DNA from 2 places in the Exiguobacterium sp. s138 genome. Region 1 is predicted to be linked to the other one. Evidence: riboswitches for the same ligand, from Rfam matches in the RefSeq annotation. Region 1 holds a riboswitch; the other holds the start of a gene.

Evidence for each region. A riboswitch is a leader RNA that binds a small molecule or an ion and turns the genes downstream of it on or off. The one in region 1 is predicted to bind lysine.
Region 2: linked by a shared signal. The riboswitch ahead of KNP91_RS11010 (Na+/H+ antiporter NhaC family protein) and the one ahead of KNP91_RS13375 (amino acid permease) in region 1 are both predicted to bind lysine.

Annotation. Positions count from the first base shown of each region.
Region 1 covers NZ_JACSMW010000007.1:56,019-60,465, forward strand. Annotated here, with positions in the region: gene KNP91_RS13365 (GGDEF domain-containing protein) at 1-516, opposite strand, end outside; gene KNP91_RS13370 (MarR family winged helix-turn-helix transcriptional regulator) at 707-1,156, opposite strand; lysine riboswitch at 1,331-1,515, shown strand; gene KNP91_RS13375 (amino acid permease) at 1,650-3,128, shown strand; gene KNP91_RS13380 (hypothetical protein) at 3,255-3,437, shown strand; gene msrA (peptide-methionine (S)-S-oxide reductase MsrA) at 3,507-4,447, shown strand, end outside.
Region 2 covers NZ_JACSMW010000004.1:172,432-176,878, reverse strand. Annotated here, with positions in the region: gene htpG (molecular chaperone HtpG) at 1-895, shown strand, start outside; gene KNP91_RS11010 (Na+/H+ antiporter NhaC family protein) at 976-2,559, opposite strand; lysine riboswitch at 2,665-2,840, opposite strand; gene KNP91_RS11000 (uracil-DNA glycosylase family protein) at 2,909-3,649, opposite strand; gene KNP91_RS10995 (heme oxygenase) at 3,798-4,130, opposite strand; gene KNP91_RS10990 (methyltransferase) at 4,216-4,447, shown strand, end outside.

The DNA of each region.
Region 1 (4,447 bases):
GGCAATCAGGTTAAAGAATATGTAAGCCAGGGAAATCTCGATGAAGGTCGTCCAGCTGTTCGTCAGCAGATAGATGCCAGGTAACGAATAGACGATACCGATGCCGATCATCAGTTCGAAGTTCCAGAAGGTCAACCGGATATAGCGACGGACGACGGCAATCGTCAGGATGAACACTCCGATGACGATTGTTGACACGACAGCGGCATCCATTTGTTCGACCGGTGTCAGTATAAAACGTGTCACGATAATCATCGCACCGGTGACGAGAGCGCTCGGTAAACCGCCGAACATCATGGCGATGACGACAGGAACAATCCGTAAATCAATCCGGGCGACATCAATCTGGATGCTGTTGAGCATTAATAGGACAGAAATCAGGCCGGCGATGCCTCCTAACACGAGTCGAACGTTCAGGTTCGTTTTCGGTGTAATCCGCGGATGATTTCGAAAAGGCAGAAACAAAAGAGTAATCGTTGTAAACAGTAGACAAAAATTGATGATGAAATTATTCATGATGGACAACAAATCCTCCCAACTCCTCATAAACGCATTTTCAATAAGTTACTTCTAATATACCCCTTTTAATAACGGCAAGAAATGGAAAAATATTTAGCGGAAGATGATGAAGTCAACAAAAAAGACAAAGTACACAGTCAAGTGAACTTTGTCGGCGGAAAAAATAAATATTTTTTTAAAACAATTTTTAGGAAGAAACAGCCTCTTCATCCATCGTTAAAAGGATCTTATCGAAGACCTGGACCATCGCATGAAGCTCTTCTTCGGTGAGTGTACCAAAACGGTCTTGGAGATATTTCCGGCGGACGATTTCAAGTTCGCGGAAAGCGGCTTCACCTTCGGCCGTCAATGCTAAAACAATCGATCTTCTGTCGTCCGTCGAACGCGTCCGCGTGACGAATCCGGCTTTATACAGACGATCAGTCAAAGCCGTTACCTGACTTGTCGCAAGCTCAAACTGTTCTGCGAGTAGAGTCGGACGTTGGGGACCATTTTCGGACAGGCTGCGCAAAATGAAAAATTCACTCCGCGTCGCGGTTCCTTCAAACAGTCGGTTGAGTTCGCGGCGTAATGTCCGGAGAATGACCCGCATTTGTTCCTCTAATCGATAGGTCAGTTGATCACGTTCTTGTGGCATTCAAGCAACATCCTTTCTCTCGGTTAACTTCTATAATTTAGTGTACTAAAAATTACGGATTTTTACCATGAATAGCCGACATTTCAAAAAAAGAATTGACAATTTAAAGACGTTTTGTGTAACATGACGAAGTAATAACGAAATTATAACTAACTTAATTAGTTCTCACTCAACCAGTGGGATGGAGGTTGCAGTTCTTATAAGTACAGTCACGGATGTCGTCAAGCGGCAGATGAGGTGACTGAAAAGGAAGAATTGCCGAAATCAATCATCGCTTTGAAGATGATCGATTGGGATTAGATCGAACAGGTCTAATACTGTCACAGGTCAGATTTGGCTTGTGGGGAGCTATCTTTCACGACGGTAGAATGGGGCGCATCCATTTTACTATGTTGCGTTCTCATCTTCCTTCTGGAAGGTGAGGGCGCTTTTTGTTTTTTTTCGATTCAAAAAGTGTCCTCTCAAAAATTTAAAAAAGAGAGAAGCGAATAAGATGAATACTTTACAACCCCAAAGAAAACTCGATTCAACTGAAGAAGGATTAAAACGCGGTCTGCAAGCCCGTCACATGTCGATGATTGCGATCGGCGGTGCCATCGGAACCGGTTTATTCATTGCTTCCGGTGCGTCCGTTGCGGCTGCCGGCCCGGGCGGTGCCCTGTTATCGTATGCGGTCGTCGGAATCATGGTGTACTTCCTGATGACAAGTCTTGGTGAGATGGCAGCTTACATGCCGGTCGCCGGCTCCTTCTCAACCTATGGCGCAAAATTCGTCGATCCGTCGTTTGGCTTTGCACTCGGTTGGAACTACTGGTACAACTGGGCAGTTACGATCGCTGTAGAACTCGTTGCGGCGCAAATCGTCATGAGTTACTGGTTCCCGGATGTTCCCGGATTTTACTTCAGTGCTTTGTTCCTGTTATTGATGATCGGTTTAAATTACTTCTCCGTTAAAGGTTTCGGGGAAGCGGAATATTGGTTCGCGATGATCAAAGTAGTCACTGTCATCATCTTCCTGATTGTCGGTGTCGCGATGATCTTCGGTGTCTTCACATCTGAAGCACCGGTCGGCTTTAAAAACTTTGCGTTAGGTGATGCGCCGTTCGTCGGAGGCATCCCGGCCGTCATCGGTATCATTCTGGTTGCCGGTTTCAGTTTCCAGGGAACAGAACTTGTCGGAATCGCAGCCGGTGAGTCGGAAGATCCGAAGAAAAACGTTCCAAAAGCCGTGAAACAAGTCTTTTGGCGGATTCTTCTGTTTTATGTGTTTGCGATTTTCGTCATCGGAATGTTGATTCCGTACACAAGCCCGAACCTCGTTTCGAATGATATTACCGATGTAGCAGTCAGTCCGTTTACACTTGTCTTTGAAAAAGCCGGTCTTGCGTTCTCAGCTGCATTGATGAACGCTGTCATCCTGACGTCTGTCTTATCGGCAGGAAACTCCGGTATGTATGCGTCGACACGGATGCTGTATACGTTGGCACGCCAAGGGGATGCACCGAAATTGTTCGCACAGGTCTCAAAAAACGGTGTTCCCCGCAATGCGTTGCTTGCGACCGGTGCCATCGGAGCACTTTGCTTCCTGACATCGATGTTCGGCGGTCAAGTATATCTGTGGCTGTTGAATGCATCAGGGATGACCGGTTTCATCGCATGGCTCGGTATCGCGATCAGCCATTACCGTTTCCGCAAAGGATTCCTTGCGCAAGGTCATTCGCTCAGTGATTTGCCGTACGTGGCACCTGCTTTCCCGTTTGGACCGCTCTTTGCGTTCGGACTTTGTTTCCTCGTCATCGTCGGTCAAAACTACGCCGCGTTCCTCGCGGATCAAATTGACTGGGTGGGAATTGCCGCAACATATGTCGGTATCCCGTTATTCCTTGCCTTTTGGTTAGGTCATAAATTTAAAAACCGGACATCGGTCGTTCCTTATGAAGAAATGGAATTCCCGGAGCATCCGCGTCCGTAATTGAAAAAGTCGATTCCGTTTCAAGCGGAGTCGACTTTTTTTGTGTCTTTTGAGAAAGAATCATTCGGAAAACGTATCAAACGGTGAGAAATCGATTAAGATAAAAGAAAAATGGAGGCGACCTCAGTGAACTATTGGTATCACTTTAAACGGGCATTCATCCCGATTGCGATTTTACTTGTGACGTTAGCGATCTATCAGATGCTGTACCGCATGAATAATATGTGGTATTCGTTCGGTGGATTGATTTTAGTGTTTGCGGCGATTTATTTTGTCATGCGCCGCTTAAAAGCGAACCCCGAAGATTGACTGAGCAAGATAGTAGGGTAGCCGCACGGAACGCGTTAAAATAGACCTATACAGAGGAGGGGAAGCTAGATGGCAAAAGCAATATTCGCAGGTGGCTGTTTCTGGTGCATGGTCAAACCATTTCATAAATATGATGGTGTCGAACAAGTCATTTCCGGTTATACAGGTGGTCATACAGAAAACCCGACTTATAAAGAGGTCTGTTCTGAAACGACAGGACATTTAGAAGCGGTGGAAGTCACGTATGATCCGTCGGTCATCACATATGATGAGTTGCTTGAAATTTTTTGGCGGCAAATTGATCCGACGGACGGCGGCGGACAGTTCAACGACCGCGGTCAGTCTTACGAACCGGCCATTTTTTATGTCGACGAAGATCAAAAGCAGGCGGCAGAACGTTCGAAAGCGGCGCTTGATGCGTCCGGTCGTTTCTCGAAACCGGTAGCGGTCGATATCCGTCCGGCAAAACCGTTCTGGCCGGCAGAGGAGTATCATCAGGATTATTATAAAAAAAATCCGTTCCGTTATCAGATGTACAGTGTCGGATCGGGACGTGCCAAATTCGTCAAGGAAGCCTGGAAAGATCAAGGCAAGGAGCAGGAGTTGAAACAACGCCTGACACCGATCCAGTATAAAGTTACGCAGGAGAACGGGACAGAGCCCGCTTTCCGCAATGAATACTGGGATGAGGAGCGACCGGGTCTCTACGTTGATATCGTCGACGGGACACCGCTCTTTACGTCAAAAGACAAGTTTAACTCGAACTGCGGATGGCCGAGCTTCGCGAAGCCGATCTCAGAGGACAAGATGGAAGTCGAACTCGATACGAGTCACGGCATGACGCGGACAGAAGTCCGTTCTGCGAATGCCGACAGTCATCTTGGTCATATCTTTGATGACGGTCCGACTGAACTCGGAGGTCTCCGCTACTGCATCAATTCAGCAGCACTCCGATTTATTCCGGTAGAAGAGCTTGATTCGGCTGGATACGGGGAATATAAAAAGCACTT
Region 2 (4,447 bases), on a different contig from region 1:
CGTCAAAGGAATGGTCGATTCGGAAGATTTATCGCTCAACATCTCGCGTGAAATGTTGCAACACGACCGGCAGTTGAAATTGATTGCGAAGAACATCCAAAGCAAAATCAAGACACAACTCGAAGCGTTGCTGCGTGATGATCGTGAAAAATACGAGACGTTTTATCAAGCGTTCGGTCGTCAGCTGAAGTTTGGTATCTACAACGACTACGGCATGCAAAAAGATACGGTGAAAGATCTTGTTCTGTTCCATTCGGCCAAGGAGAAAAAACTGGTGACGCTCGCCGAATACGTTGCTGCGATGCCGGAAGATCAGAAGTACATCTATTACGCGTCAGGTGAAAGTACGGACCGGCTGGATAAGTTGCCGCAATCCGAGCTCGTGAAAGACAAAGGATTTGATATCCTGTACTTCACGGAAGAAATCGATGAGTTTGCGATTCAAATGCTCCTTAACTATGACGGAAAAGAATTCAAGTCCGTCATGAGCAGTGATCTCGGGATTGAACAGACGGAGCAGGCGGAAACGACGGAAACACAAGCCGAGATGTTTAAAGCGATGCAGGAAGTACTCGCAGGACACGTCAAAGAAGTCAAAGCTTCGACCCGACTAAAATCACATCCGGTCTGTTTCGCGACGGATGGTGCAGTATCGATCGAGATGGAGAAAATCCTCAAAGCGATGCCGAACAACCAGGATGTCGCAGCGGTCAAAATCCTGGAGTTGAATACATCACATGACGTCTTCCAGGCGATTGAGACAGCGTATACAGAAGACCGTTCGAAATTTGAACGGTACACGAAGCTGATGTATCAACAGGCGTTGTTGATGGAAGGGTTGCCGATTGAAGATCCGGTTGCCTTTGCAAATGAAGTCTGCGCCTTGATGATCTGACATAAAAAGATCGTATAAAGAAAGCCGGACCCGATGAATTCATCAGGTCCGGCTTTTTTGGATGGCTTGTTTACTTCGTCTTACTCCGAGCGAAGTTGCGACGGCACTTCACCGCGGCGTGACAGAACATTCAACATGACGAGGAAAATCACGAAGGCGACGAGTGCACCGAGGAAGCCGAATACGGATGAACCGGTGACACCAAGAATGAGGTAACCGACAGCGGATACTGCTGCGCCGATCAACGCGTACGGTAGCTGTGTCGTGACATGGTCAATATGATGTGAACCGGCACCGGTCGAACTGAGAATCGTCGTATCGGAAATCGGTGAACAGTGGTCACCGAAAACGGATCCGGCAAGAACAGCTGCAAGTGTCGGTAACAATAGACTTGGATCGACTGCCATGATCAAATCGGCTCCGATCGGTAACATGATCCCGAACGTTCCCCAGCTCGTTCCGGTTGAGAACGCCATGACACTGGCAATCAAGAACAATAAGAACGGCAGGTAAGAAGCAGGAATCGATTTGCTGACGAAACTGGCTAAATAATCCCCGGTTTTCATATCGCCGATAACTGCGATGATCGTCCAGGCGAACAACAGAATGACGACAGCGGGCCACATCGATTTTAGCCCTGCCCAGATGCTGATACGGTAATCACGTGCCGGAATTTTTCGACCGATCAGCATCAGGAACGCAACGATTAAACTGATGACGACACCGGAAACAAGGGAACGTGTCACGTCCGTCGCTTCAAAAGCACCGATTAATGTAAAGGATCGGCCGTCCGCCGCAAGGGCTTGTGCACCTGTCCAAAGGAGTGCTGTGACAGTCGCGATGACTAGGACGATGATCGGAACAACCAGATCGCGGACTTTTCCGCCGTCGTGTTCCTTGACTTCTTCCGCCATTCCCATCGGTGTCCCTTTGTTGGAATCAAACAATTCGCCTTGTAAAGCCCGCAACTCGTGCGTCCGCATCGGTCCGACAGCAATTCCCGTATAGGCAATGTAGAGCGTCAGTAACAAAGCAAAGATAGCATAAAAGTTCAATGGCACAATCATCATGAAGGCACTGAACGCCGAGTAATCCGTAATCGAATGCGTCGTTAAAATACCGGCAATGATTGAGATGATGAAGGCACCCCAACTCGATAACGGACTGATGACACAGACCGGTGCAGCGGTCGAGTCGATGATATACGCCAGCTTCGCACGTGAGACGCCACGACGGTCCGTTAACGGACGACTGACGTTTCCGACAGCAAGACTGTTGAAGTAATCATCGATGAAAATCAAAATCCCTAACCCGAAAGCAGCGAGTCTTGCACCACGTGCCGTCTTGACATGCGTCGTCGCCCATTCACCGAAGGCATGGGCACCGCCGGATGTTTGAATCAGTGTCGACAAGACACCGAGTAATAGTAAGAAAACAAGTAATAAAACATTCCATTCATTTAACGCACCGTCTGCCCAAAACAGGCTGAAGATGTTTTTCCCGAGATAAACTGCAGTATCCAACGGATTGAAGCTGTGAAGCAGCAAGGCACCAATCAAAATCCCGACACCGAGTGAGATGACGACTTTGCGTGTAACGATCGCTAAAACGATGGCGACAAGTGCTGGTACGAGTGCGACGATAGAATCTGAATAATTGACCATGGTTGTGGTTTCTCCTCCTTTTTTAGAAGATGAGACCCGTTGCACAGAAAAAAGCAAGGGCACCGGCAACAAAGCCGACACCCTTGCTGGATGCGTCTTTCTTAGCCGAATTGGAGTGCTCCATACAATACGCGTATGGCAATCGAACGGGTCTTTCCCGGTTCGACCAGCATCGTCATGTCTGACACATGACGATACTTCGGCGGTCTCACCTTTCTTCGATCGTCTTCGTTGTCATCCTCAGACCAAATACTCATCAAGACCGCGCCTCTACCTCATCGATAAAATAGTCATATTCTTTTCATAATAAAATTTTATCGCATTCCAAAAAAAAAATTAAGGATGTTTGTTAGGTATTGAAATAAGAATTCAATTGCTTCATCAAATAGTCTTTATTTTCTTCAAACTGTCGCTTCCGATGTCCGTTTGCTCCGGAAGGATGGGGGAAACCGAACAAAACGGTATGTTTTTTGATTCGTCCCTGATGAAGCAATGTCCGGACCGTCGATTCGACGACGCGTCCGAACGGGACCAAAATGACAGGGTCGGGTAACTGATTTAATTCCGCCGCAAAATGCTCATAAGCGTAATGTTGCAACAGTGGTGTCCGGTCAATCTTCGGTTGATGTCCCGTATAATTTTTATCTCGGTAAAAAACAGGATGTCTCAGAATCGAAGTCGTGTGTAACAGTTCCTGATTTGTATGAAATAACGTGGCGGTTGAAGAAATATTCAGCAGATGATGCAGTTCCAGTTCGTCTAACATCGTTGTCAAATTACGGCGCATCGGACCGGCAAAACTGGCACTGTATTTGACGATTTTCGATGTTTCTTCGATTGTCGCGCCATGATGGAAGGCATCAGCCGCTTCTTCATAAGCAATTCGCATCTGTTCGAATCCGGGAGTAATCCCTATGAAAACGACTTTCGCGGAAGGATTGATGTATTCGCCGATCGGTGAATAATAAACGGATAAATCCTGTTCCTGTTGTAATAAAAAACTGTCCACACACAAATCCTGGCGGGTCAGAGGCCGATCAATCGGTAAAGACCGGATGGCCTGTTCAAAAATCGATAATGAATTCAGCATAATAAATCCTCTCTCTTTCTGTATGGGATTTATGATAACAAATAATGGTATTACATACAATTTAAACCCATATCAATATAGTGAGGGGTCTCTTAAGAATTAAAAAAACCTTGCGACCAAATTGGAGGCAAGGCGGTTCTGACATGAATTATAAAGAAGTCCGTTCTTTGACAGAAGCGACTTCATACGTGATGATTTCACTGCCGAGCATCGGCGATTCTTCCTGTTTTCCGTCTGTTGGTTCCGGACGTTTATGAGAAGCTTTAAAGTCATCGCTGTTGCGCCAGGATTCAAAATGCTTCATGTCTTCCCAGTACATGTTGACATTCATTTCATCATGTTCTTCGAGTCCTTGCGTCAAGAGTACTTCAACACGAACAAATCCTTCCATCGTATCAAGACCGCTTGGACAGGTGAAACGTGGTGCCATTGCGGCGGCCATTCCTTTTTTGACTTTAATCCGATTCGTAACGACGATCATTGGATTATCCCCCTTATAGAATGAAATGTGTACATTCATAGTATAGTACGATGAAACCAACAATGCTTGAAAGAAGGAATCAATTATGAATGAAAAAGAGTACGAAGAACGGTTGCGCATCGAGACGATTGATGTTCAGCATCTTTACAATGCGTTCAGCCATTACAATCGCTATGAACCGACGCCTTATGCAGCGCTGGAAGAGTTATGTGCCGTCTATCCTTTCGATTACACGGATACGGTCATTGATTTCGGCTGCGGGAAAGGTCGGTTGAACTTTTATCTGCATGACCGGTTTGATTGTTCCGTCATCGGTG